One region of the Paraburkholderia sp. BR14312 genome, then DNA from elsewhere that is predicted to be linked to it. Evidence: predicted binding sites of a transcription regulator. Region 1 holds the regulator's gene; the other holds the start of a gene.
The links. The regulator FliA, encoded in region 1, starts transcription of late flagellar genes. The targets are predictions, from matches to a motif close to CTAAAGTTTNNNNNNNNNNNGCCGNTA.

Region 1 (14,358 bases):
GACGAACAGGCGCTGATGGAGCGCGGCGGTGTGTTCGCGCTGATGGGCCCGACGGGCGTGGGCAAGACCACGACCACCGCGAAGCTCGCCGCGCGCTGCGTGATGCGCTTCGGCGCGAGCAAGGTGGCGCTGCTCACCACCGACAGCTACCGGATCGGCGGCCACGAGCAACTGCGCATCTTCGGCAAGATCCTCGGCGTTTCGGTGCACGCGGTGCGTGACGGCGCGGACCTCCAGCTCGCGCTCACCGAACTCAAGAACAAGCACATCGTGCTGATCGACACGATCGGCATGAGCCAGCGCGACCGCGCCGTGGCCGACCAGATCGCCATGCTGTGCGGCGCGGGCCGCCCGGTGCAGCGCCTTCTGCTGCTCTCGGCGACCAACCACGGCGACACGCTCAACGAAGTCGTGCAGGCCTACCAGAGCGGCCCGGACAACGCGCCGCTCACGGGCTGCATCCTCACCAAGCTCGACGAGGCGACCAACCTCGGCAGCGCGCTCGACACCGTGCTGCGCTACAAGCTGCCGGTGCATTACGTCTCGACGGGCCAGAAGGTCCCCGAGAACCTTTACGTGGCGACGCGCCGCTTCCTGATCCGCAGCGCTTTCTGCATTCCGCGAGAGAGTTCGCCGTTCGTGCCGCACGAAGACGATATCCCGGCGCTGCTGTCGGCACTCTCGACGCGTACGAATTCGCAGGCTCCCGAGGTCAGGTTTGGATAAGTTCGTAATCGATCAAGCTGAAGGGCTGCGGCGGCTTCTCGCGCGTGAAGGCTCGCGCGTGGTCGCAGTGACGGGCGGTGCAGGTTCGCCCGGACGCACGACCACGGTGGTCAATCTCGCGGCGGCGCTCACCGCGCAGGGCAAGGACGTGCTCGTGATCGACGAGTGTCTGGGACCCCGCTCGGTCTGTGCGCTGGTGGGCGGTGTGCGCGGCGCAGGCAACTTCGCCGCCGTCGTGCGCGGCGAGCGCACGCTCGACGAAGCCGTGGGGCGCCATGCGCTCGGCTTCGGCGTGCTGGCCGCCTCGCGCGACAATCGCGCGCAGTACACGTCCGCCCAGCTGCAGAAGGTCATTTCGGGCCCCGCGGACATCGTACTGATCGACGCGCAGCTCGACGCCGATGGCGCGCTTTCGCCGCTCGCCATGCATGCGCACGATGTGCTGATCGTGATGCGCATCGGTGCGCAGTCGATCACGGACGCCTACGCGTGCATGAAACGGCTGCACTTCGCGCATGCGATCGCGCAGTTTCGCGTGCTCGCGAATCATGTGGCGAACGCGAGCGACGCGCAGGCCGCGATCGAGAATCTCGCAGGGGTGGCGAGCCGCTACCTGAGCGTGTCGCTCGACAGCGCCGGAAGCGTCGCCGCCGATCAGCACATGGCGCAGGCGCTCAGGCTTGCGCGCTGCATCGTCGATGCGTTTCCGTCGACGGCCGCCGCGCGCGATTTCCGCCACGTGGCCGCCGAGCTGCCGCACTGGCCGATGCGACCCGCGGTCTCGGCGTGCTCGCCGGCCACGGCACGCGCCAATGCACTGTTCGGCGCGAAGGACGAAGAACATGAAGCGGCGGGCCACGCACCCGTCGACGATCCGGACGGCGCGCCGCAAGCCGGCGTCCAGCCCCACGCTACCCATGCAACAAACGCCGCACACAGCACGCTCGCCGCGAACGCCGATTCGTTCGTAGCGGCCGTGACGGGTGTGCATCCCGCACCCAACGCAACATCCGCGTCCGCTCCGGCCCATGTGGGCTGGCGGACCGATACGCCCGCGCAGCGGACGTCGCCGCAGCACGTCTGACGTGCGCACGACGACGCCAACAGGGAGATGAGAAGTGGAGAGCACGATGTATAACGCTCAAGGAAAAATTTCGCAGGCCGACGTGCTCGCGAAATACGCGCCGCTCGTCAGACGGCTCGGCTTGCAGCTCGTCGCCAAGATGCCGGCGAGCGTGGACCTCGACGACCTGATCCAGGCCGGCATGATCGGCCTGCTCGACGCGGCCAACCGCTACAAGGAAGATCAGGGCGCTCAGTTCGAGACCTACGCGAGCCAGCGCATTCGCGGCGCAATGCTCGACGAGCTGCGCAGCAACGACTGGCTGCCGCGCAGCCTGCGCCGCACCTCGCGCGAAGTGGAAAGCGCGGTGCACAAGGTGGAGCAGCGGCTCGGGCGCTCGGCGAGCGAGACGGAGATCGCCGAGCATCTGAGCATGCCGCTCGACGAGTATCAGAGCATGCTGCAGGAACTGCATGGCAGCCAGCTCATCTACTACGAAGACTTCGACCGCTCCGCCGAGGACGAACCGTTCCTCGACCGCTACTGCGTCGATCATTCGGACCCGCTTTCGGCGCTGCTCGACGACAGTCTGCGCGGCGCGCTCATCGAGGCGATCGACCGGCTGCCCGAGCGCGAGAAGCTGCTCATGTCGCTCTATTACGAGCGCGGCATGAACCTGCGCGAAATCGGCGCGGTGATGGAGGTGAGCGAGTCGCGCGTGTGCCAGCTGCACAGCCAGGCGGTGGCGCGCCTGCGCACGCGACTGCGCGAGATGTCTTGGGCCGGCCAGGAGAATTGAGGCGGTAGACGGCGCGCGCGGCGGCCAGCGCGAGCGGGACTGAAGTTGCAATGAAAGAGCCGGGGTGCGAGAGCGCCCCGGCTTTTTTGTTGGTGGACTGGACTCGCGCGAAACAAAAAAGCCGAAGCATCACTGCTTCGGCTTTTGTCTTTGGCGGACGATCTACGCGCGCTTACAGCCCGAACGCCGGCAACCGCCCATCGGGACCGTACAGCATCGAGCCGTTGCCCGTTTCGCCGCGCAGGATCGAGAGCGCGCGGCGGTTATGCTCCATGCGCGTGCGGATCATCATGCCAATGGTGAGATTCTTGCGGCGCGCGCGCTCGGTCGACCCCTTGAGCAGCGCCCACTGACTTGCCAGACGCGCGTCGCCGTCGCAGGCCATTTCGATGCCCTTGCGGCCGCCCGGCAGGCCGAGGCCGGCCAGTTGCGCGTCGCGCGCTTTTTCGAGGCCCGCGAGACGCTGCGTGAGCGTCGTCTTCTGCTCGACGATTTGCGGGAGCGCCTCCATGCCATCGGCCGACACGAGCGCCTTTTCTTCATAGGCGAGCAGCGACGCGAACGCCTCGACCGTGGCGTGTTCGTCGATCAGTGTGGCCAACAGGGCATCTTTCATTGCAAGGCACCAAAAAAAGCGAGGTTTGCGCGGCGCTCGCGCATCGGGCGTCAGTTGCCCGACGTCGGCTTCATGAGGTCGCGCGCGGTCTGGATCACGCCGTCGGCGATCTTGCCGGAGTCAATCTGCAACGTGCCGTTGCGGATCGCGTCCTTGATCGACTGCACGTGCGCCGTGTCGATGTCAGCGGAACCGCTCGCCGCGAGCGAGCGCATCGTCGACGAGAGCGACGACAGGCTCACGTTCGCGCCGCCTTGAGCGGCGGCGGTCGTGCCGCCTGCCGCGCCGGAGGTGGTAGCGGTGTCGGTGCTTACGCCGGTCGAATCGGCTTGCGAGCGCGCGAGGCCATCCTGCAGCGTGCGCGGATCATTGCGGGTGGAGGAGTCAACTTTCACGATGGGCGTTCCTGATCGATTTGACCTTGATAACGGCACAGGTCGGGCCGAACTTTAGCCGAAAAATCCCACCGTTACATGCTGTTACGTGTGCTGGCGCACAAAGCCGGAAACGGCCGGATCGGGCCGCCGGACGGGGCTGGGCGCCCCCTGTTCCGGCCCTTACCGGCGCTTACCGGCCCTAGATCTGCACCTGCACGGTACCCGCGTCCTTGACCACGCCCGAGATGATCTGGCCGCCGCTCGTGCGCACGCGCACCTGCTGGCCCGGCTCGGCGTTGTTGAGCGCGCTGCCCTCGGCGGAGATCGTGAAGTTGCTGCCCACGGCAATCACCTTGACCGTCTGGCCGATGACCACCGAGGCGGCGCTGCGCAGCATGTCGGTGCGCAGCGGCAGTCCCGCGGAAATCCGGGCGAGCGCGACGGCGCCGGTCGCCTGGTTGGGATCGGTGATGATGGTCTGCGGCAGGTTCGCGAGGTCGCCCGCGCGCGGCATGAAATCGGCGGCTGAAAGCGCCTCGCCCGCGCCGATCTGACGCGAGGCCACGTAGTAGGTCACGTCCACCGCAATGCGCGCGCTCACATAGAGCGTCCACGGCTTCGCGCCGATGCAGCGCACGCCCACGGTCGTGTGGCCATAGGTGCGCGCGCCCGGCGGCATGAACGGCTCGAGTGACGTGCAGGCTGCGAGGCCACGCGGAAACACCGGCGCGACCGTGATGCTCACGTGGCCCGGCAAGCCAGCCGACTGCTGCTGCAGGAAGGCGAGCGCGGCGGCGCGGATCGATTCGCCGTCCTGCTGGCCCGGCGGCGTGGCCTGCACGTTCGTGGCGACGGCGCTGGTATTGGGATTCGGCGGCGCGCCGGCGCTTGCGCTGGCAACCGGCTTCGCGAGCGTCGCCGCGCCGGCGTCCACGACCACCGGGGCGACGCGGTTCGCGGCGGTAGACAGGTTCACGCGCTGCAGCGTGCCCGCGTTGTTCGCGTTGGCCGCCGGCACGCGCATGGGCTGGGCGCTCGCGCCCGGCGCGGGAACCGTGACGATGCGCGGCGCGTCGCCTTGGGGTGCGCGCTCGCCGGGACCCGGTATCGTGATCATGCCGTTCGACTCGACGCCCGCGCGTGCATCCTCCGGCACGCCGCGCGAATTCAGATCGGCGTAGCTGGCCGCGCGCAACGGTGCGGCCTCATTGGCGGGAGCAACGCTGGCCACAGCCGCGGCGGGCTTCTTCACATTGCTCGCGAGCATCGCGTTCATCTGCGCGGCGTCGGCGCCCGAGCGGTCGCCGGGGCCCGCTATGAAGATCTGGCTGCCGGCGGCTTCAGGTTGCGCCGGAGTTTGTGCATGAGCGAGCGTGCCGCCAAAGAGCGCGCTGCCAAGGGCGCAGGCCAGCACGCATGTCCAGGACGCGCGCCACGACAGCGCGCGCGCACGCCGCTCCAGGCCGGCGTGCGGCCTACGGAAAGGGGCAGTCTGCGGCATTGTCGTTCTCCATCGATTGCATTGACACGCCTCGCATTCTAGGCGGCGCCCCCCGCGCGCTTGCGTCGAATAGAGGGGCGCTTTACCGGCTATTCGTCCGATTGGTTCTTGCCACCCCCGCCTAATATTCCACTCCATGCGCAAAGGCCTTCGGACCACGCGCCTAACGTTTGCGCCGGTTTCCCCGCCGCCTGGCGAGCCCGCCGCGCTCACGCCGAATCCTTTTCGTTTCACGGAGAACGCCCGATGCTGGACAAACTCGATGCCGAATTCGCCTTTGGGCGCGAAGCGCTCGATGTGCGCGCCACGCGCCAGGCATTGATCTCTTCGAACATCGCGAACGCCGACACGCCGGGCTACCAGGCGCGCGACGTGGACTTCGCGGCGTCGCTCGCCGGCGCTTTGCGCCAGCAGGGCGCCGGCGGCACGGTGGGCATGAAGGCCACCTCGGGCGGCAACGCCCAGCCGCTCGCCATGGCGCAGCCCGCGGGCGTGACGAGCGGCATGCAGATGGCGTCCACGGAGTCGGGCCACATGGCCGGCGACGCGAAGCTGATCCCGACGGGCGGCCCCGCCGACACCTACAAGAGCCAGCTCATGTACCGCACGCCGGTGCAGCCCGCGCTCGACGGCAACACGGTCGATCTCGACACCGAGCGCGTGCAGTTCGCCGACAACGCGCTGCACTTCGAGTCGGGCATGACGGTGGTCTCGCAGCAGATCAAGACGATGCTCTCCGCGATCACCTCGGGTTCGAGCTGATCGCCGCACGCAACCGGAAGACGCAGTAACGAAGCCATGAACGACCAACGCGCGCGTGACGCGCACCTGATGTGAGGTCTACGAAACCATGCCATCCCTGATGAACATCTTCAGCGTTGCGGGCTCCGCCATGACGGCGGAATCGCAGCGCCTGAACGTGACGGCGTCCAACCTCGCCAACGCCGACAGTACGACCGGCCCCGACGGCCAGCCGTACAAGGCGAAGCAGGTCGTGTTCGCAGTGAACCCGCTCGGCGGCGCGCGCACGGCCTCGGGCCAGCAGGTGGGCGGCGTGCGGGTGACCGGCGTGGTGGACGACCCGACGCCCATGAAAGAGACCTACGATCCCGACAATCCCTCCGCCAACGCGGACGGCTACGTGACGATGCCGAACGTCGATCCGGTGCAGGAGATGGTGAACATGATCTCGGCGTCACGCTCGTACCAGGCTAACGTCGAAACGCTGAACACGGCCAAGACGCTGATGCTCAAGACGCTCACGATCGGAACGTAAAGCGGCAACCTGAAGCACGGCAAGCCGCAGTCAGTACGGACACTGCAGTACATACAGAGACCAGCGGGCGCGAAATGAAGCAGCGCCTGCCACCACCACACGCCAAAGCACGAAGCGCAATCGAGGGAGAACGCGTTGAGTTCCAGCAACACAACCATCGGCGGCAGCACCGCCACCGTGTCGCAGCAACTGCTCGACACCATGAACGGCACGAGCTCGAGTTCGTCGTCGGCGTCGTCGAGCGGCACGAGCGCGAGCGACCTGCAGTCCACGTTCCTGCGGATGCTCGTCGCGCAGTTGCAGAACCAGGACCCGACCAATCCGATGGACAGCTCGCAGATGACCTCGCAGCTCGCCCAGATCAACACGGTGTCGGGCATCCAGCAGCTCAACACGTCGCTGTCGTCGCTCTCCACGCAGCTTTCGGCGGGCCAGAACGCGCAGGCCGCGCTGCTGATCGGCTCGACCGTGCTCGCCCCGGGCAGCAGCGCCGCCGTGTCGAGCGGCAGCGCGCCGCAACTCGGCGTGACGCTGCCTTCGGCGGTCTCGGACGTGAAGCTCACGATCACCAATTCGGCAGGCCAGGTCGTCAACACGCTCGACCTCGGCGCGCAGTCGGCCGGCACCGTGCCGGTCACCTGGAACGGCAAGGACAGCTCGGGCAATACGGTCGCCGACGGCACCTACACGATCAGCGCCAGCGCGACGACCAACGGCCAGTCAGCCACGGCAACCGCGCTCGTCGCGAGCCAGGTGCAAGGCGTGGTCCAGAAGTCGGACGGCACCCCGAGCCTCTCGCTCGCCAACGGCAAGACCGTCGCGCTTACGAGCGTCGGCGCCATTCTCTGAACACGATAAACGCGGAGTAGACAACCATGGGCTACCAGCAAGGATTGAGCGGCCTCGCCGCGTCGTCGAACGACCTCGACGTGATCGGCAACAACATCGCCAATGCGAACACCGTCGGCTTCAAGCAGAGCACGGCGCAGTTCGCCGACGTCTACGCGAACACCATCGCGACGTCGGTGGGCAACCAGATCGGCCTCGGCGCCTCGCTCCAGACCGTGCAGCAGGACTTCGCGCAAGGCACGATCAGCACGACGGGCCAGGCGCTGAACGTCGCCATCAACGGCAACGGCTTCTACCAGATGTCGCACAACGGCACGATCACGTATTCGCGTAACGGCGTGTTCCAGCTCGACAAGAACGGCTTTATCACCGACGCGTCGGGCAACGACCTGATGGGCTATGCCGCCAGTTCGACGGGCGTGATCAACACCGCGCAGACCGTGCCGCTGCAGGTGCCGACCACCAACATCGCGCCGGTTGCGACCAAGAACATCACGGCGCAGCTGAACCTGAACGCGCAGGCCACGACGCCTACCACGACGACCTTCAGCGAAACCGACTCGACGAGCTACACGTATTCGACGTCGGTCACGGCTTACGACACGCTCGGCGGCGCACAGACGGTCAACATGTATTTCGCGAAAGACGCGACGAGCGGCCAATGGGACGTGTATGCCGGTCAGCCGGGCTCGGTGACGAAGCTCGGCACCGCACAGTTCAGCTCGTCCGGCGCGCTCCAGAGCATCACGGCCAGCGCCCCGGCAACGACCAACGGCACCACGTCGTTCACCTTCAACATCAACCCGACGGACGGCTCCACGAAGCCCCAGTCGCTGACGCTCGACCTCGCGGGCACGACGCAGTACGGCTCGGCCAACGGCGTGAACAACCTCGCCCAGGACGGCTACGCGAGCGGCACGCTCTCGAACTTCTCGATCGCCGCGGACGGCACCATCACCGGCAACTACTCGAACGGCCAGACCATGTCGCTCGGCCAGATCGTGCTCGCCAACTTCAACAACCCCAACGGCCTTTTGAACCTGGGCGGCAACCAGTTCCAGCAAACGGCGGCCTCGGGCGTCGCACAGGTCTCCACGCCGGGCAGCACGAACCACGGCACGCTCACGGGCGGCGCGCTCGAAGCGTCGAACGTCGACCTGACGAACCAGCTCGTCGACCTGATTACGGCCCAGCGCAACTACCAGGCGAACGCGCAGACCATCAAGACGCAGCAGACCGTCGACCAGACGCTGCTGCAGATGTAACGCGGCTAACCACGTACCGGGCACATCATGGACCGACTGATCTATACCGCGATGACGGGCGCGAGCCAGGCGCTCGAGCAGCAGGCCGTCGTCGCGAACAACCTCGCGAACGTCTCGACCACGGGCTTTCGCGCGCAGCTCGCCAACTTTCGCGCCGTGCCGATGTCGTTCGGCGACGGCTCGACGGTGAACGACCAGACCACGCGCACCTACGTGCTCTCGGCAACGCCTGGCTCGGACATGACGCCCGGTGCGATCTCGCATACCGGCAACCCGCTCGACATCGCGATTCAGGGCCAGGGTTTCATGGCCGTGCAGACGGCCGACGGCAACGAGGCCTATACGCGTGCGGGCAATCTGCACGTCGATGAAAACGGCCAGCTCGTCACGGCCAACAACCTGCAGGTGATCGGCGGCGGCGGCCCGATCGCGGTGCCGCCGGGCTCGGCGATCACGATCGGCAAGGACGGCACGGTATCGGCCATCGCGCCGGGCAGCCCCGCCAACGCGATCGCCATGATCGACCAGATCAAGTTCGTCAACCCGCCGGCAGGCGCGATTACGCGCGGTGACGACGGCCTGTTCCACACGTCGGACGGCAACCCCGCCGACGCGGACCAGACCGTCCAGGTCGCAACCGAGTCGCTCGAGGGCAGCAACGTGAACCCGGTGGCGGCGATGGTCTCGATGATCACCAACGCGCGCCAGTTCCAGATGCAGACCAAGCTGCTCCAGAACGCGGACCAGAACGAGCAGAGCGCGAACCAGCTGCTCAACTTCAGCTAAGCCATTTCAAGTTAAATGAAGGCCGCCTCGCGCAGCGCGAGGCCGGACCGGGAGAAAGACACCGTGAACCGATCGCTCTACATCGCCGCCACCGGCATGAACGCCCAGCAGGCGCAGATGGACGTGATCTCGAACAACCTCGCGAACGTGAGCACCAATGGCTTCAAGGGCTCGCGCGCGGTGTTCGAGGACCTCATGTACCAGACGCTGCGCCAGCCGGGTGCGAACTCGACCCAGCAAACCGAACTGCCTTCGGGCAGCCAGGTGGGCACGGGCGTGCAGCAGGTGGCGACCGAGCGTCTCTATACGCAGGGCAACCTGCAGCAGACCGGCAACTCGAAGGACGTGGCGATCAACGGCGCCGGCTTCCTCCAGGTGCAGATGCCCGACGGCACGACGGCCTACACGCGCGACGGCTCGTTCCAGACCAACGCGCAAGGCCAGCTCGTGACGGCGAGCGGCTACCAGGTGATGCCGGCGATCACGGTGCCCGCCAACGCCACCTCGCTCACCATCGGCAGCGACGGCGTGGTCACGGTCACGACGCCGGGCTCGAGCAATAACACGACCATCGGCACGCTGCAGCTCGCCATGTTCATCAACCCGGCCGGGCTGCAGTCGAACGGGCAAAACCTGTTGTCGGAAACGGCATCGTCGGGCGCGCCCACGGTTTCCACGCCGGGCCAGAACGGTTCGGGCACGCTCAATCAGGGCTACGTGGAATCGTCGAACGTGAACGTCGTGCAGGAACTCGTGAACATGATCGAGACGCAGCGCGCCTACGAAATCAACAGCAAGGCGGTCACCACTTCTGACCAGATGCTGCAAACCCTCAGCCAGATGCAGGTCTGAGGTCTCCCTGGTTAATCAAGTCGGTGAAGAATATGTCGCAGTCCGTTCGAAACCATCCTCGCATCCGCGCGCGGCATCCGGGCACCCCCCGGGCGCTCGTGGCGGCTGTGGCGCTCGCGATGCTGGCGGGCTGCGCCTACCTACCCAACCGGCAGCCGATCACGCAGCAGCCCATGACGGCCGTGCCGCCCCCGCCGCCCGCGAACACCTCGCCGGGCGCGATCTACAACCCCGGCTACGCGGGACGGCCGCTCTTCGAGGACCAGCGTCCGCGCAATACCGGCGACATCCTCACGATCGTCATCTCCGAAAACATCAATGCGACCAAGTCGTCGGGCGCGGCCACCAAGCGCGGCACCAGCGCCAGCTTCTCGGGCACCGCGAACTTCCTGCCGGGCTTCTTCAACCGCGCGAACCTGAATACGACGGGCGCGAACCAGTTCGACGCCACGGGCGGCGCGAACGCTTCGAACACGTTCACGGGCGTCATTACCGTGACCGTGACGAACGTGCTGCCCAACGGCAATCTCGTCGTGTCCGGCGAGAAGCAGATGCTCATCAACCAGGGCAATGAATACGTGCGCTTTTCCGGCGTCGTCAATCCGAACACCGTTGCCGGAGACAACTCCGTGCTATCGACCGACGTCGCCGACGCGAAGATCGAATACTCCGCGAAAGGCGTGATCGACGAGGCCGAGACGATGGGCTGGCTGCAACGCTTTTTCCTGAACATCGCGCCATGGTGAAGATCCGCTTCCATCGTTCGCGCCGCTCGCGCATGAAGGACGTGCTCGCCGCGCTCGGCGTGGCATTCGGCTTCGTGGTGGCCTGCGGAGCGCTCGTCGCCTACGCGACGCCGGCGCGCGCCGAGCGAGTGAAAGACCTCGCGACCTTCCAGGGCGTGCGTGACAACCCGCTCATCGGCTACGGCCTCGTGGTGGGTCTCGACGGCACCGGCGACCAGACGACCCAGGCGCCGTTCACGACGCAGACGCTCGCGAACATGCTCGCGAACCTCGGCATCTCGATCAACAACACGTCGAGCTCGTCGGGTTCCTCGTCGACGCTCAACAACATGCAGCTGAAGAACGTCGCCGCCGTGATGGTGACGGCCGTGCTGCCGCCGTTCGCGCGGCCGGGCGAGCAGATCGACATCACGGTGTCGTCGCTCGCCAACGCGAAGAGCATTCGCGGCGGTACGCTGCTGCTCACGCCGCTCAAGGGCGCCGACGGCCAGGTCTACGCGCTCGCGCAGGGCAACGTGGCCGTGGGCGGCGCGGGCGCCTCGGCCAACGGCAGCAAGGTGCAGGTGAACCAGCTCGCCGCGGGGCGCATTGCCGGCGGTGCGATCGTCGAGCGCGCGGTGATCTCGCCGGTTTCGCAGCAAGGCGGTCTGCTCACGCTGACCGTCAACGACATGGACTACGACACGACGCAGCGCATCGTCTCGGCCGTCAACAACATGTTCGGCCCGGGCACGGCCTCGCCGCTCGACGGCCGCACGATCCAGGTGCACGGGCCGGCCGATCCGGGGTCGCAGGTGGGCTTCATCGCGCAGATCCAGGACCTCAACGTGAATCCGGCCACGCCGGCCGCGAAGGTGATCCTGAACGCGCGCACCGGCTCGATCGTCATGAACCAGATGGTGACGCTGGAGAGCTGCGCGGTCGCGCACGGCAATCTCTCGGTCGTCGTGAACACGCAGACGGCGGTGAGCCAGCCCGGTGCGTTTTCCAATGGCCAGACGGTGGCGACGCGGCAGTCGCAGATCCAGCTGAAGCAGGACAACGGGTCGCTCAAGCTCGTAACGGCGGGTGCCAATCTCGCCGAGGTCGTGAAAGCGCTCAACGCGCTGGGCGCCACGCCGGCGGATCTGATGTCGATCCTGCAGGCGATGAAGGCGGCGGGCGCACTGCGCGCCGACCTCGAGATCATCTAAGGGGTGTAACTTGGATAATACGAAGAACATCGGCGGCGGCAGCCTCGACCTCACCAACCGCTTCGCGCTCGACGTGCAGGGCTTCGACTCGATGCGCGCCGCGGCGAACGCCTCGCCCCAGCAGGGCGTGAAGATGGCCGCCAAGCAGTTCGACGCGGTCTTCACGCAGATGATGCTCAAGAGCATGCGCGACGCGACGCCCGACGACGGCCCGCTCGACTCGCACGACGGCGCGCAGTTCACCTCGATGATGGATCAGCAGCTCGCCCAGCAGATGTCGAACAAGGGCATCGGCGTGGCGAACGCGATGCTCAAGCAACTCATGCGCAGCATGGGGGGCGCTGCCGGTGCCGATGGCGCGGGTGGTGCCGGTGGTGCGGGCGGCGTGGCGGGCGCGATCTCGGGGCTTTCGGGCAAGGACGCGAGCGAGGGCAACCTCGCCATGCTCAATGCGCTCGGCCGCGCCTACGGCAACACTGCCGCCAATGGCGCGCTCGCGAACGGCTCGGGCTACAGCGGCAACAGCGCGCTCACGCCGCCGGTCAAGGGCAACGGCGACGCTTCGGTGGACGCCTTCGTCGACAAGCTCGCCAACGCCGCGCAGCAGGCCAGCTCGACCACGGGCATCCCGGCGCGCTTCATTCTCGGCCAGGCTGCGCTCGAATCGGGCTGGGGCAAGCGCGAGATCAAGAACGCCGACGGCTCGGCGAGCCACAACGTGTTCGGCATCAAGGCGAGCAAGGACTGGACCGGCAAGACCGTCTCGACGGTCACGACCGAGTACGTGAACGGCCAGCCGCATCGTGTGGTGGAGAAGTTCCGCGCCTACGACTCGTACGAAGACGCGATGACCGACTACGCCACGCTGCTCAAGAACAATCCGCGCTACGCGTCGGTGATCAACGGCTCGAAGAGCGCCGAAGGCTTCGCGCACGGCATGCAGCGCGCGGGCTACGCGACCGACCCGCACTATGCGAAAAAGCTGCTGACCATCATGCAGCGGATGGCCTGAAGATCGATTCGACGCCCGGCGCCACGGTTGACGTCAATTAGGCAACCGCAAACGTTGGCTCGGCGCAGTTGCCGGAAGAAGCTGCGCACGCGTGTTTCATGCAGGGAAAAGGCACATTTTTTTTACGCCCAATCCCTAAATTTTTCGTCATGTCTGCCGCTAATGCAGGCGAGATGGAAAAGCAATCCGGGCGGTCGGACCGCCCGAACGGCGCGTGCGGAAAGGGTCCGCTCTCGCGCCGGCACGTTCACGAATTTCCGGCAGGCCGATGAATACCGTTCAGTCGAATCCACAGGAAGCAGGCGAGGGCGCCGAGGGTGCCGACGGCTCCCACGATTTTGGGCGCCGCAATCCGCTCGAGATCGGCGTCCAGCTACGCAATCTCGTCAATCGCGGCGACTTCCTGACCCTCCAGTATCGCGGCGGACAGCTCGTCACGCGCATTCTGGCCGTCAACGGACGCGAGCGCACTTTCGTGTTCGACTGGGGCGCGATGCCCGAGCAGAACACGGGCGTGCTCGCGGCGCCCGAGTGCCTGTTCCACGCCTCGCCCGACGGCGTACGCGTGGAGTTCAAGACGGCTACGCCGCGGCGCACCGAGTTCGAAGGGCACCCCGCGTTCGAAGCCGATTTCCCCGAAGTGCTGTTCTACGTGCAGCGGCGCGAGTACTTCCGCGTCGACACGCCCGTGCTCGAGCCGTGCATCTGCCGCGGCGAGCTGCCGAGCGGCGGCCCGCGCTTTGCGTACGAGGTGCATGACCTCTCGCTCGGCGGCCTCGGACTGCGTACGACCGAGGAGCGCGTCGCGGACCTCGCCATGGGGCTCGTGCTGCCCGACGTCGAACTCGACCTGCGCGCGCACGGCAAGCTGCGCGTGGATCTCGCGCTCGTCGTGCTGCGCTTCATCGATCTGCCCAACGGCGACCGCCGCTATCACATGGGCTTTCGCTTCGACGCGCTGCCCGGCGCCTCCGAGAACACGCTGCAGCGCTATATCACGCAGCTCGAGATGAAGCGCCGCGCGCTCGCGCGTGCCTGAGCGGCACGCGCCTCGCCCGCACGATCCGCCACACCCCGGACGGCGCAGCGCATGCTGCGCCGGCGCGCCCGCCGCGCGGCAGCCGCGCACGCGCCCACTCGCTAACGTTTTCGTCCCCATCGGGCGCTCAATTTTTGCAGTGCGTTGCCGTTATACCGTGAGTACACCACGCGGTTTGCCAGGGGGGCAGGCCGCTTTCGAGGATTACGCATGTCCAACATTTTCTCGATCGGTCTGAGCGGCCTGCAGGCGGCGCAG
Region 2 (14,358 bases), on a different contig from region 1:
GAGCGCCCAGGCCGCCGAAACCTTGCCGAAGTGGTGATGCCAGAACGTGGCCGCGAACATCGGGAAGAACGCGATCGACAGCAGCATGCCGGCGAACGGCAGCGCCCACGCGGCGCCGAGCGATGCGCCGTCGAAGGCCGCCGCGTGTGCGCTCGTGCTGTAGAGCGTCAGCGCCGCGCAGAGCGTCCCCGCGCAAGCGCTTGCCGTGTTGCGCTTACGCGCCATGCACGACGATCACATGCACGCGATACGGCCCGTGTGCCCCAAGAATGATGGTCTGCTCGATGTCGCCGGTGCGCGAAGGCCCCGAAACGAAGTTGACCGCGCGCGGCAGCTCACCGCGTTCGGCGCGCATGAGCGCGAAGGCGTCCTCGTGGCCCGCGACGATGCGCGAAGCGGGCACGACGGCGATGTGCGTTTCGGGCAGCAGCGCGCCCGAGGCCCACGTCTGGGGGCTGGAGAGCAGGACCAGCGTGCCGGTTTCAGCGGTGGCGCAAAAGCAGCCCGTGAGGCCGACGAGATCGCGATCTTCGGGCTTGCGCAATTGCACGGCGAGACCGGCGCCGGCCCAGTCGAGCGTGTCGAGCGTCTGCCACGCGACGGCCTGCATCGGCAGGCTGCGCTCAGCGAGATAGCGTTGCGCGGCGGCGGGCACATCGGCGAGTTGCTGGATTTCGTCGACGGTGCTCGACATCTTGCGCGCCTCGCCGACGAAGCGCGCAACGAGATCGCCTTCCAGCGGCGGGCGCGGACCCTCGGGATGTAGCGCGAGGTAGTCGGCCACGGCTTCCCGCTCATCCGCCGCGGGCGTGGCCTCGCGTCCCTGCGCCGCGCGAATGCGCGCGAGTATGCTGCGGCGGGCGGCCGTCGTGTCCATGAACGTCCTCGTCAGATGAAGAAAGGCGACGCGCCGATTATACCGGGGCGTCGCCTGCGATCTGCGGGTCAAGCGTGCGGCGTTTTTCACACGCCTGGTTGCCCCCCGCACTCTTCCTCTACGGGCTGCTCGATGCCGAACACCTGGCGCAGATAGGCGAGATATGCCTTGTCGTCGCACATGTTCTTGCCCGGCGAATCGGAAAGCTTGGCGACGGGCTGGCCGTTGCAGCGGACCATCTTGATGACGATCTGCAGCGGCTGGTAACCCAGGTCGTTGGTGAGGTTCGTGCCCACGCCGAACGCGAGGCGGCAGCGGTCGCCGAAACGCTCGTACAGGCGCAGCACCTTCGGAATGTCGAGCGCGTCCGAGAAGATCATCGTCTTCGTGCGCGGATCGCAGCGATTGTCCTCGTAGTGCTTGAGCAGGCGCTCGCCCCACTCGAACGGATCCCCCGAGTCGTGCCGCGCGCCGTCGAAGAGCTTGCAGAAGTACATGTCGAAGTCGCGCAGGAACGCCTGCATGCCGTAGACGTCCGAGAGCGCAATGCCCAGGTCGCCGCGGTATTCCTTCGCCCACATCTCGAAGCCGAAGATCTGCGAGTCGCGCAGACGCGGCCCGAGCGCCTGGCACGCCTGCAGGTACTCATGCGCCATCGTGCCGAGCGGCGTGAGGTTGTGCTTCATCGCGTAGTAGACGTTGCTCGTGCCCGTGAACTGCTCGCCGAGATCGGCCTTGAGCGTGAGGATCACCTCCTCGTGCCAGCGCTTCGAGAAGCGGCGGCGCGTACCGTAGTCGGCGATCTTGCAGTCGGCGAATTCGGGCTTCGCGCCAAGTAGCTCGATCTTGTGGCGCAGGCGCTCGCGCCCCTCCTCGTACTGCGGATGATGCTGCGTGTTGCGGAAGTACACCTCGTTGACGATGGCGAGCACCGGGATCTCGAAGAGGATCGTGTGCAGCCACGGCCCCTGGATCGCGATGTCGATCTCGCCATTGGCCTTGGGCGACGGCGTGACCGAGATGTACTTTTCGTTGAGGTGAAAGAGCGCGAGAAAGTCGATGAAGTCGCTCTTGATGAAGCGCATCTTGCGCAGGTAGTCGAGCTCGGTCTCGGCGAAGCGTAGCCTGCACAGCTTCTGGATCTCGCTGCGGATCTCGTCGACGTAAGGCACGAGATCGACGTTCGGCGTGCGGCAGCGGAAGCGGTATTCCACATTGGCCGCGGGGAAATGATGCAGCACCACCTGCATCATGGTGAATTTGTAGAGATCGGTATCGAGCAGCGAAGTAATGATCATGATGGGCCGGCCGGACTGCAATCGGATAGCGCCCGCGAAGCGGGAACCGGACATGCTGCCGGGCAGATGTCCCGCAGCGGTTCCGGGCGGCAGACGCCAGCGGTGCGTCCATGTTACCCGAATGCCCGCGCGCGCCGCGTGCCCGCCGGCACGGCCCCTCGCGCGCAAGGGATAAAACGCTGCGGATCGCCCGGCCTTATAAACTAATCACGAAACGATCTAAGGACGGTCGCGGGCCTGTGGTTGGGGTAATTCCTCATCAGTTACAATAGCGCTTTTGGCGAACCGCCATCCCCCGATACAAAAAGCTTGCAGGAGCTGCCTGAATGACTCACGTTGTGACCGAGAGCTGCATCAAGTGCCGCTATACCGACTGCGTCGATGTGTGCCCGGTGGACTGCTTTCGCGAAGGTCCCAACTTCCTCGCGATCGACCCGGACGAGTGCATCGACTGCGCCGTGTGCGTTGCCGAGTGCCCGGTGAACGCCATCTACGCCGAGGAAGACGTGCCTAGCGACCAGCAATCGTTCATCGAGCTGAACGCCGACCTCGCGAAGGGCTGGCCGAGCATCACGAAGACCAAGGCCCCGCTGCCGGAAGCCGACGAATTCAAGGACGTGAAGGACAAGCTCGCGCTGCTCGCACGCTGATCGCTTGTTCGGGGTATCTCCCCGCCGCTGTCGCTTACACGGACAGTCCCTCGCGCAGCGGATTGCCCTAAACAGATCGCGACAGGGTATTGACAGGCCCAGCCAGACCCCATAGAATCTCGTTCTCTGCTTTTGTTGATCCCCGATAGCTCAGTCGGTAGAGCGCCGGACTGTTAATCCGTAGGTCCCTGGTTCGAGCCCAGGTCGGGGAGCCAAGATTCGCAAAAGCCCGTTGGCGTTCACAACGCAAAACGGGCTTTTTTATGACGTAAAGTGTTGTCGCTGTACTGCTGGTCCCCGATAGCTCAGTCGGTAGAGCGCCGGACTGTTAATCCGTAGGTCCCTGGTTCGAGCCCAGGTCGGGGAGCCAAAATATCGAGGGGTTGCGTGGTTGCACGCAACCCCTTTTTCTTTTGCTGCGCGCGTGGCGCGCGCTACCCTCCCCGATAATGTCGCTTCGTCATCTTCGGGAATCCGCATGAAATCCACCCGCCTCTGCGCTTGCCTCGCGCGCCCGCTGCTCGCCTGCGCGAGCCTCGTCGCCTGCGCCGCCGCCCACGCCGAACAGATCGGCAGTGTGAACACCAACTTCCGCGTGACCGGCTCGGACAAAGTCGTCGTCGAGGCCTACGACGATCCGCAGGTGCCAGGCGTGACCTGCTACGTCTCCCGCGCACGCACGGGCGGCGTGAAGGGCACGCTCGGCATTGCGGAAGATCCGACCGAGGCATCGATCGCGTGCCGGCAGGTCGGGCCGATCTCCTTCGCAGGTCCGCTCAAACAGCAAGACGACGTCTTCAACGAGCGCATGTCGTTCCTCTTCAAGACGCTGCACGTCGTGCGCGTGGTCGACGCGAAGCGCAACGCGCTCGTGTATCTGACCTACAGCGACCGCGTGGTGAGCGGCAGCGCCAAGAACAGCGTCACGGCCGTGCCGGTGCCCACGGGCACGACGATTCCGCTGCGCTAAACTGGGGATCCGTGCAGGATCCTTCACCATGACCGGTTCCCGTTTTCGAGATTCCGCCCGCTACTGGCGCACGCCGCTTCTGCCCGGCGCGGATCTCGTCACGGCCGAATACAACCAACATACGTTCGCGCCGCACTGGCACGAGGCCTACACGATCCCCGTGATCGAGGGCGGCGCGGAATGCTTTCGCTATCGCGGCACGCAGCATGTCGCCGCAACGGGCAGCGTGCCGGTGATCAATCCGGGGGAGCTGCATACGGGTTCACGCGCCGTCGAAGAAGGCTGGAGCTATCGGGTGATGTATGTGCCGATCGACTTCCTGCACGAGCTCGCCGGCGAAATCGCCGGGCGCACGCAGCCGCTGCCGTGGTTCGACGCCGAGGTGATCCACGATCTCGATCTCGCGCACCGGCTCTCGCGCGCCCACCGGCTGCTGGAAGCCGACGCGGACTGGCGGCGCGGCGCAGCCGTGCCCGAACCCGGCGCGAGCGCCAGTCCGGCATCGCCTTCGGCGCCTTGTGCCGATCTGCTCGCCGTGGAAGGCTCGCTGCTCGACGCACTCTCGACGCTGCTCACGCGCTACGGCCGCACGCGCGAGGCGGCGCTCAAACACGGCCCGAACGATCCCCGCGTGGAAACGATGAAGGCGCTCCTTGCCGCCGATCTCGCCACGCCGCTGCGCGTGGCCGATCTCGCCCAGGCGGTCGGCCTCTCGCCGTTTCACGCCACGCGGCTCTTCACGCAGGCAACCGGGCTGCCGCCGCACGCCTGGCGCACCCAGTTGCGCCTGCAGCGCGCCCTCGCCCCGCTGCGCGAAGGCGCTACGGTTGCCGAGGTCGCCGCCGCGAGCGGTTTCACCGACCAGAGCCATTTCACGCGACACTTTCGGCGCATGTTCGGCGTGCCGCCGGGGCGCTGGCAGTCGTCCTGAACGCGCCAACCCGCATCCGGCCGCAAGAACGTACAAGCCACGCGTAAGGCGGCCCGCTATGCTGTCCCCTTGTATCAGGAGGACAGTTTGACCACGCATCCCAACCGCCTTGCCGAATTCATCGCCGGCGCGCGCGACACGATCCCCATGATGATCGGCGCCGCACCCTTCGGCGTGATCTTCGGCACGCTCGTCACCTCGGGCCCGCTTTCGCTCTGGCACGGCCAGTTCATGTCGCTCGCCGTGTTCGCCGGCTCCGCGCAGTTCATCGCGCTCGGGCTGATCGCTTCGCACGCGAGCTTCGCGGTGATTTGGGCCACCACGTTCATCGTGAACCTGCGCCACGTGCTCTATAGCGCGACGCTCGCGCCCTATATCTCGCACCTGCCGCTACGCTGGCGGCTCGTGCTCGGCAGCCTGCTCACCGATGAGGTCTTCGCCGTCGCGTGGGCGCATTTGCGCCGCCATCCGCCCGGCGACGACGTCTCGCCGTGGCATTTCCTCGGCTCGGGCCTCTCGATGTACCTGAACTGGCAACTCTGGACCGCGGCCGGCCTGCTGTTTGGCGCGGCGTTCCCGGGTCTGCAGTCGCTCGGCCTCGACTTCGCGATGGTCGCGACCTTCATCGCCATCGTCGTGCCACAGCTGGTTGCCTTGCGTTACCTCGCCGCCGCCGCGACGGCGGGCGCGCTCGCCTTTTTCTGGCAGGGCTGGCCGTACAAGCTCGGGCTGCTCGGCGCCGTGCTCGCGGGCGTGGTCGTGGGTGTCGTGCTCTCACGGCCAGGTTCGTCGCGCGGCGCCCGCGCCGGCAGCGAGTCCTCCCGCAAGTCCCCCAACGTCCAACGCACCGCAGGAGCCGGGCAATGAACTACGTCGTCCTGATTCTCGGCATGGCCCTGATCACCCTGGTCATTCGCACTGCGGTGTTCGTGCTCGGCGACCGGCTGGTATTCCCGCCGCTCGTGCGCACCGCGCTCGGCTTCGTGCCCGTCACCGTGCTCACGGCGATCATCGTGCCGATGGCGGTCTCGCCCCACGGTCAGGGCGCCGAGCTGACCTGGCGCAACCCGCAACTCGTCGGCGCGCTCGCGGCGATCGTCGTCAGCGCGCTCACGAAGCGCCCGCTCCTCACCATCGCGATCGGGCTCGGCGTGTTCTTCCTCTGGCAAGGCGTTGTCCTGCGCTAGAGGCAAGCGTCGCCCCTTACGCTCAAGTTTCACCCCGGAGCGCCGTTAAACCCGTCAGGGCCTGCTCTGGCAGGCCACTGCTCGAACGGCGAGAGCACGCAAGAAGCGACAAGGATTACACCGGGGCAACCACAATGGGGCATATCACCCTTAACCTGAAGGACGAAACGCTTGCGTCGCTGCGCAAGGATTTCGACGCGTTCCTGCGCGTCTCGCTCAAACTCGACCCGCAATTCGCCACGCCGGAATTCGAGGACTACCTGCGCGCGAAGCTGCTCGACAACATGACGCCGCTCACGGAGCACGCCGTCCAGCGGCTCCTGCAAGGCGGCCAGTACGCGTGGGCCAAGCGCACGCTCGACAAGGAATTCCCCGAGGTCGTCTCGATCCTGATGCGTCAGGCAGGCGAATTCGGTTTCGGCTTCGCGTCGCGGCCCGAGTGGACGCCCGACGAACTCTCGAAGCAGTGCCGCGACTGGGCGGCGGCCATCGTGAGCGAAGCACAGGGCGACGACACGCTGGTCGACCCGCTGGCGGCGCAGATCAAGTCGGGCGTGCAGGACATCCAGGCCCTCGAAGAGTCGATGCAGACGCCCGCGTGGCGCCTCACCGAGTCGTTGCGTCAGCGTGTGTACGAAGCGAAGATCGGCTGTGAACAGGCGAGCGGCAGTGCGGCGCGCGAGCGTCTGGGCGAGCTGCGCGGGCTGCTGAGGCTCGGCGTGACGCATGGCGTGTTCCAGAAGCAGGAAGCGCAACAGATCATGGAGTATCTGCGCCTGCTCAAGCCCGAGATTTTCGTCGAGGAGCCCGACGATGTGTTCACGCGCCTCGCCGCGTGGATGCGCAACTTCTTCATGCCGCCGCAGCGCAGCACGGCACGCGAGCAGCGGCGCTAAGCGCTGGCGCGCGCGCCTGAAAACGGCGCGCGCCCCGCTTTCCCCCTCAATCCCACATCTTCCTGAGCTTCGCGGCGATCTCGACCTTCGCCTGCGCGGCGGCGGCGAGTCCGGCCGCGCTCGGCGCGCTCGCCACGGGCGCGGGCGGCCACGCGCGGGATTCGAACAGCGGCAGCATGGGCGTCGCGATGAAGCGCGTGCGCGAGGCCCACACGTGCCGGTCGCCCGACGCCACCTGGTTGTGCACATAAAAGCGCTGCGGCACGACGATGTGCAGATCCTCCTTCGCGCGCGTCATCGCCACATAGAGCAGCCGCCGCTCCTCCTCCAGTTCCTCGTCGCTGCCCGCGCCGAGATCGGACGGAATGCAGCCGTCCACGCCGTTGAGCACGAACACGTTGCGCCACTCCTGACCTTTCGCCGAATGGATCGTCGAAAGGATCAGGTAGTCTTCGTCGAGCAGCGGATCGGCCGATTCGGCGCTCGTCGCGTCGGGCGGATCGAGCGTGAGTTCGGTGAGAAAGCGCTCGCGCGAGGCGTAGGTGCTCGCAATGCTCTCCATCTGCAGCAAGTCGGCGAGACGCACCTGGGCGTCTTCGTGATTGCGCTCGAGATGCGGCTCGTACCAGCGCCGCACGCGCTCGAATTCGGCCGGCCACGGCGTCGAGCGCATCGAGAGGCCGTCGATGAGCGACGCAAACGCCGGCCAGTCCTCGGCCGCGCGCGGCGGCGGCGCGAAAGCCGCGAGCGCCTCGGCGGCGCGATACGCGCCCGTGCACGCTGACACCTGGTCGAGCAGGCGCGCGGCGTTGGCGGGCCCGACGCCCGGCAGCAACTGCGTCACGCGAAACCCCGCCACACGGTCGAGCGGATTCTCGGCCCAGCGCAGCACCGCCAGCACGTCTTTCACGTGCGCGGCGTCGAGAAAACGCAGTCCGCCGAACTTCACGAACGGGATATTGCGTCGCGCCAGTTCGATTTCGAGCGTCGCGCTGTGGTGCGCCGCGCGAAACAGCACGGCCTGCTGTTTGAGTTTCATGCCCGCTTCACGCGCCTCGAGAATCTGCTCGACGACATAGCGCGCCTGGGTGGCCTCGTCGGCCACGGTGACGAGGCGCGGGCGCTGCTGCGAGGGGCGTTCGGTCCACAGGTTCTTGGTGAAGCGCTCGGCGGCGGCGTCGATCACGGCGTTCGAGGCGGCGAGGATCGGCGCCGTCGAACGGTAATTGCGTTCGAGCGTCACCTGACGCGCGGGCGGGTCGAACTGCGCCGGGAAGTCGAGAATGTTGCGCACGGTCGCGCCGCGAAACGAATAGATCGCCTGGGCGTCGTCGCCGACCACGGTGAGGCCGCGGCCATCGGGCTTGAGCGCGAGCAGGATCGAGGCCTGCAGGCGGTTGGTGTCCTGGTATTCGTCGACGAGGATGTGATCGAAGCGGCCCGCGAGATCGGCGGCGATGGCCGGCTCCGCGGCCATGTGGGCCCAGTAGAGCAGCAGGTCGTCGTAGTCGAGCACGTTCTGCTTCTGCTTGGCGTCCACGTACGAGGCGAACAGCGCACGTAGCTGCGGCTCCCACTCGAGGCACCACGAGAACGAACGGTTGAGCACATTGGCGAGCGAATCGCCCGTATTGACCGCGCGCGAATAGATCGCGAGGCAAGTCGATTTCGAGGGGAAGCGCTTTTCTTTGGCCGAGAAACCCAGCTCGTGGCGCACCAGATTCATAAGATCCGCGGAATCCTCGCGGTCGTTGATCGTGAACGCCGGCGACAGGCCGATGTGATCCGCGTACTCGCGCAACAACCGCGCGCCCACGCCGTGAAAGGTGCCCGCCCAACTGAGCCCTTGCGCGAGCACGGCGGCCGCGCCTGGGGCGCTGGCAGCGATACGCGCCACGCGCCGCGTCATTTCCAGCGCGGCGCGCCGCGAGAACGTGAGCAGCAGGATGCGGTGCGGGTCGGCGCCACCCGCGATCAGATGCGCGACGCGGTGCGCGAGCGTATTCGTCTTGCCCGACCCGGCGCCCGCGATCACGAGCAGCGGGCCCGGCAGCGCGGAACCGGGCGCGTAGCCCGCTTCGCCGCCGTGTTCGACGGCCTCGCGCTGCGCATCGTTGAGTTTCGCGAGCCACGCGCCAACGGCATTGGCTGCTTCGGCGCGCGCCTGGCTGGCATCGGAGACGGAGGAATCGGCAACGGAAACGGTGGACACGGCGGGCGCTGGGACGATGAACGTGGCGAATCGGGAAGGAGCGACGCATACTGTATATCCATACACCATGCGTCCGCAAGCGCCTGATTCCACGGCGATCTGGCGGGATTTAACGACAACGCCACGGCGCGTTTCGCCGCCGCCGACACCCGGGAGCCGCCAGACAAAACGGCGGCGCCCGTTGCCGGACGCCGCCGCTCACAAGGCCAGGCACAAGGCCGGCGCCCCCAAAGGCGCGGGCGCCTTCGGCATCAGCCGATCGTTACTGCGACTGGCCGCCCTGCTGCTGGGCCGACATGCCGTTCATCTGGTCCTTCATTTCCGAGTCGTTGGCCTGACGATCGGCCTTGTGGTTGATCTTCGCGTCCTTCACCTGCGCCTTGTACTGCGACTTCGCCTGCTTCTTCGCGTCGCCGTACTCGGCGTTCGCCGACTTCTTCGCGATGCGGTATTCGGCGTTCGCCGCCGCGTTCGCGTTGCGCTTTTGCACCAGCGGGTCGGCGGACTGCGGTGCGGTCAGGGCCTGCGGCGCGGGCGCGGGCTGCGCGATCCCTGCGGCCGCCGGCGCCTGGCTCGGCGCCTGCCCGGTCATCTGGCCAGGGGCAGCGCCCGGCGCCATGGCCGGCGCGCCGGAAGGCGCCATCGTTGGGGCTTCGCCGGCCTGTGTCGCGCCCTGGGTCGCGTTTTGGGCATACGCGCCCTGCGCAAATACGGCGGCAGTGGTCACGGTGGCAAAAGCGGCGGTAGCAGTGAGCAGCTTGGCGATCTGGGTCATGGCGTATCCTCTTTGCAGTGGTTCCGAAGGCGCTTATGCGGTGGGCAAGCCCGCCACAATCGCGCCCCGGCTCGACGGAACCGCACCAGAAAAACTCGAGCGGCGCTGTCGATCCGGGTGAAACCATTTTGGTATGAAGATCGCCGCGGGGTCCCGCGACGTTACTCAACGTTTCATTTACTGACGAATTCATAACATCTGGCCCCTGCATGTAACGATGCGCTGGCAGGCGCTGCCGCGAGCCCGCCATCGCTTATGATGCTCACCCGTCGCGCGCTAGCCGCACGCCTTTCGAATTTGAATCCGCCATGCCCAACCTCGATTTCACGCTGACCGGCGACTACGTCGAACTGCACAACCTCCTGAAGATCACCGGACTCGCCGACAGCGGCGGCTCGGCCAAGCAGATCGTCGCCTCGGGCGCGGTGAAGGTGGACGGCGAAGTCGAGCTGCGCAAGACGTGTAAGATCCGCGCGGGCCAGGCCGTGCTGCTCGGCGACACCCGCATTGCCATCAAGGCGAGCGAGTGAACGCCGCCGGAACTTGCCCGCAGGCGCCAGCTATGCACCACATTTGAGCATCTGGATCGACAAGGTCGCTGTCTCGCAATAAGCTTTCAGTTTTGACAGACGAACCCTGCCGCGCGGCGCGCTTATCTCGCGCCGCTTGTTTTTCATGACTAGAACTACGCTTTCCCGCCGCGCCGTTGCCGCGCCGCCCACGCTGCGCCGCCATGCCGCCGACACCGCCCGCCTCGCCGGGCCGCTCGCGATCGCCCAACTCTCGCAGATGGCGATGAGCGTGACCGACACGGTGCTGCTCGGCTCGCTCGGCGCCGACGCGCTCGCCGCGGGCGGCCTCGGCGCCAACCTGTTCTTCGTGGTGGTCACCGTGCTGCAGGGCGTGCTGACCTCGGTGAGCGTGAGCGTCGCGCAGGCGCGCGGCGCCGACAACGAAAGCCACGTACCGCACATCTACTGGACCGGTTTCGCGCTGTCCCTGCTGCTTTCCGTGCCGGCGTTCGCGTTGCTCTCGTTCGCCGAGCCGATCCTGCGCGCCCTCGGAGAGCCGACGCTGCTCGCGCATCACATCGGCGAATACACGGCCGTGCTGCGCTGGGGCGCGCCCGCCAGCCTTATCGGCGTGGGGCTCATGCGCTCGTTCCTGCCCGCCATCGGCGCGGCGCGGCGCCTCCTGTGGGTGTCGGTGGCGTGCGTGTTCATCAACGGCTTTCTCAACTTCGGCCTGATCCACGGTGCCTGGGGCCTGCCGCGCCTCGGCTTTCTCGGCTCGGCGGTAGCGACGACCATCACCGTGTGGCTCACCGCGTTCGTGCTGATGGCGCTGCTGCACCTGCGGCCTTCGCACCAGCGTTTCGTCGTCGCGCGCCGACCGACGGCGCCGCTGATGGGCGAACTCTTCACGATCGGCTGGCCGGTTGCGATCACCTATGCGGTCGAAGCGACGCTCTTTCTCGCCACCGGCCTGCTCGCCGGCCTGCTCGGGGAGACGCCGCTGGCGGCGCACCAGATCGCCCTGAACGTGGCCTCTGTCACGTTCATGGTGCCGCTCGCGATCGGCCAGGCGGCCAACGTGCGCGTGGGTTACTGGTCCGGCGCGGGTGTGCCGAGCGCGGCACGCCATGCGGGCTTCGTCGCGCTCGGGCTCGGCGTCGGCTTCATGTCGCTCTCGGCGCTCGTGATGGTGCTGGCGCCGCACTGGATCGTCGGGCTCTACCTGCATCTCGACGACCCGGCCAACGCGCAGACGGTCTCGCTCGCCGCCACGCTTCTCGGCGTCGCGGCCATCTTCCAGATCGTCGACGGCGCGCAGACCGTGGGTTCGGGCTGCCTGCGCGGCCTGAAGGACACGCGCGTGCCGATGCTCGCGGCCACGCTTGGTTACTGGGGGATCGGCTTTCCGCTGGGCTACGCGCTGGCGTTTTACTTCGGCCTCGGCGCGCTCGGGCTCTGGTGGGGGCTCGCAGCCGGGCTTGCCACCGTCGCCGTGCTCATGACATGGCGCTTTCACCGGATGAGCCTGCGCTCGCAGGCTCACGCCGCCGCGGCGGGCCGCGCGGGTTGAAGCGCGGGTTGAAGCGTTCACTTAACCGACCGGGCCGCACCGGCTCGACCGGTTAAAATACGCGCCAGGCGCCGCAAGCGGCGTCCGTCCCACGAGGGCAAGAACAGTACGCTGCATGGGACTGGACCGGGCGCTAAAGCGCCAACGCCAGTCGACACAGGAGACAGCCGCGCCCCGCGAGCGCCGCCGCCGGCCACCCCGGCACCGCTTGCCGTGCGCCAACGCACAACGAACCCATTCACGGACCGCCCCTTCATGCTCGCCCCGATTACCCGACTCTTCCCGCTCTGGGCCGTCCTCGTTTCCCTGCTGGCCTACTTCGACCCGGGCCTCGTCGCGCCGATCGCGCCGCACGTCACGACGCTCCTGATGATCATCATGCTGGCGATGGGCGTCACGCTCTCGTTCGCCGACTTCCAGCGCGTCTTCACGCGGCCCGCGCCGGTCGCCGCGGGCATCTTCCTGCACTACCTCGTCATGCCGCTCGCCGCCTGGGCGATCGCCAAAGTGCTGCACATGCCGCCCGACCTCACGGCGGGCATGGTGCTCGTGGGCAGCGTGGCGAGCGGCACGGCGTCGAACGTGATGATCTATCTCGCGCGCGGCGACGTCGTTCTTTCGGTGACGATCAGCGCGCTCTCCACCCTGGTCGGCGTATTCGCGACGCCGCTGCTGACCCGTCTTTACGTCGATGCCTCGATCGTCGTCGACGTGCACGGCATGCTCATGAGCATCCTGCAGATCGTCGGCCTGCCGATCGCCATCGGCCTCATCGTGAACCGCCTCGCGGGCGCGCTCGTGCGCCGCGTCGAGCCGGTGCTGCCGCTCGTCTCCATGGTGTCGATCCTCGCGATCATCGCCGCCGTGGTAAGCGGCACGCATGCGAGCATCGCCACGGTCGGTCCGCTCGTCGCGCTCGGCGTGGTGCTGCACAACGGCATCGGCCTGCTCGGCGGCTACTGGGGCGGCCGCCTGCTCGGCTTCGACGAATCGGTGTGCCGCACGCTGGCCATCGAAGTGGGCATGCAGAACTCGGGTCTCGCCGCGACGCTCGGCAAGCTCTACTTCTCGCCGCTCGCCGCCCTGCCCGGCGCGCTTTTCTCGGTATGGCACAACCTCTCGGGCTCGGTGCTCGCCGGCTACTGGGCCGGGAAGCCGGCGCGCGGCAGCACGCGCGATGCGCAAGGCGCTGAGAACGCGTCGACCGCGCGCGTTTGATCGACCGCAGACCTTTCCGGCCGCGCGCAATCGTCAGTTGCTTGCGGCCCGGAAATTGCATACGCAGCGTGTCCGCCGCCGCAAGACAGGCAGGCCGCTTCCCGTAGAATCTTCGCGAAGCCGTGCAATGAAAACGAACCATCATGCGGCGCGCCGCCATGGAGAATCCGTTTGCCCGCGCATCCCGCCCGATCCGAAACCGTTTCGCAACGCATGACCTTGCGGCGCGTCCCGCCGCAAGCCCTGCCTGGAGCCCCACGGCGAGCCTGCTTCGCGCTCGTTTGCCTCGCGCTGGTCGCCGGTTGCGCGACGCGCCCGCCCGCCACCGACTACCCGCGCGAGACGAGCGCGGCGCTGCCGGCGCAGCAAGCCAGCGCCACGCCGCTCAGCGCCGCGCTCGCCGCCCCCCTTGCCGCTCACCCGAACGAATCGGGATTCCGCCTGCTCGCCACCGGCACCGACTCGCTGCAGATGCGCGTCGCGCTTGCGCGCGCGGCGACGAAAACGCTCGACATGCAGTACTACATCGCCAACGAGGACACCACCGGCAAGCTGCTGCTCGGCTCGGCGCTCTATGCGGCCGATCGCGGCGTACGCGTGCGCATGCTGGTCGACGACCTGAATTTTCACGACATCGACCGCCTGATGGCCGCGCTCAACAGCCATCCGAACATCCAGATCCGCGTGTTCAATCCGTACGGCAGCACGAGCGAATCGATGTACCTGCGCACGCGCAACTTCTTCACGAACGTCGACCAGTTCACGCGCCGCATGCACAACAAGGCGACGATCGTCGACAACGAAATGGCGATCGTCGGCGGCCGCAATCTCGGCGACGAGTACTTCAACGCGAGCCCGACGATCGACTTCCGCGACCTCGACGTGCTCACGGCGGGCCCGGTCGCGCAAAGCGTCTCGGCAAGCTTCGACGAGTACTGGAACAGCTCGATCTCCTACCCCCTGCGCGTGCTCAATCATCAGAAGTTCGACGCACACGATCTCGACGCCGCGCGCGACGACCTGCGCCGCCACTGGCACGAGAGCGCCGAACCCTACAACGCCAAGCCGCTCAACGCCACGCCGCTCGCGCAGCAGATCGCGGGCAACACGCTCGGGCTTGTCTGGGCGAAATGGGCGTTCGTGGCCGACTCGCCCGGCAAGATCGCGGGCGCCGACAAAGGCGAGCTGGGCGACGCCATGCGCGCGCTGCTCGATCGTATCCATCAGGCGCACAACAGCGTGCTGGTGTTCTCGCCGTA

Region 2: AB3X98_RS06810 (DUF4088 family protein) is a predicted target of FliA. The motif match lies at 5,935-5,961, and genes of this name have one in related genera.

What each region holds. Positions count from the first base shown of each region.
Region 1 covers NZ_JBFPKI010000010.1:282,998-297,355, forward strand. The annotation lists gene flhF (flagellar biosynthesis protein FlhF) at 1-726, shown strand, start outside; partial or broken gene AB3X98_RS27475 (MinD/ParA family protein) at 719-1,501, shown strand; gene AB3X98_RS27480 (RNA polymerase sigma factor FliA) at 1,857-2,588, shown strand; gene AB3X98_RS27485 (flagella synthesis protein FlgN) at 2,761-3,204, opposite strand; gene flgM (flagellar biosynthesis anti-sigma factor FlgM) at 3,255-3,599, opposite strand; gene flgA (flagellar basal body P-ring formation chaperone FlgA) at 3,781-5,082, opposite strand; gene AB3X98_RS27500 (flagellar basal body protein) at 5,329-5,844, shown strand; gene flgC (flagellar basal body rod protein FlgC) at 5,933-6,358, shown strand; gene AB3X98_RS27510 (flagellar hook assembly protein FlgD) at 6,560-7,207, shown strand; gene flgE (flagellar hook protein FlgE) at 7,234-8,472, shown strand; gene flgF (flagellar basal-body rod protein FlgF) at 8,500-9,258, shown strand; gene flgG (flagellar basal-body rod protein FlgG) at 9,322-10,110, shown strand; gene AB3X98_RS27530 (flagellar basal body L-ring protein FlgH) at 10,230-10,856, shown strand; gene AB3X98_RS27535 (flagellar basal body P-ring protein FlgI) at 10,850-12,049, shown strand; gene flgJ (flagellar assembly peptidoglycan hydrolase FlgJ) at 12,060-13,061, shown strand; gene AB3X98_RS27545 (flagellar brake protein) at 13,330-14,100, shown strand; gene flgK (flagellar hook-associated protein FlgK) at 14,311-14,358, shown strand, end outside.
Region 2 covers NZ_JBFPKI010000002.1:212,290-226,647, forward strand. The annotation lists gene AB3X98_RS06760 (sodium:proton antiporter) at 1-225, opposite strand, end outside; gene AB3X98_RS06765 (lactate utilization protein C) at 215-877, opposite strand; gene pncB (nicotinate phosphoribosyltransferase) at 964-2,175, opposite strand; gene fdxA (ferredoxin FdxA) at 2,502-2,825, shown strand; tRNA gene AB3X98_RS06780 (tRNA-Asn) at 2,965-3,040, shown strand; tRNA gene AB3X98_RS06785 (tRNA-Asn) at 3,120-3,195, shown strand; gene AB3X98_RS06790 (CreA family protein) at 3,304-3,795, shown strand; gene AB3X98_RS06795 (AraC family transcriptional regulator) at 3,824-4,726, shown strand; gene AB3X98_RS06800 (AzlC family ABC transporter permease) at 4,874-5,593, shown strand; gene AB3X98_RS06805 (AzlD domain-containing protein) at 5,590-5,913, shown strand; gene AB3X98_RS06810 (DUF4088 family protein) at 6,048-6,809, shown strand; gene AB3X98_RS06815 (ATP-dependent helicase) at 6,856-9,090, opposite strand; gene AB3X98_RS06820 (hypothetical protein) at 9,284-9,796, opposite strand; gene AB3X98_RS06825 (RNA-binding S4 domain-containing protein) at 10,105-10,326, shown strand; gene AB3X98_RS06830 (MATE family efflux transporter) at 10,472-11,881, shown strand; gene AB3X98_RS06835 (bile acid:sodium symporter family protein) at 12,137-13,099, shown strand; gene AB3X98_RS06840 (phospholipase D family protein) at 13,313-14,358, shown strand, end outside.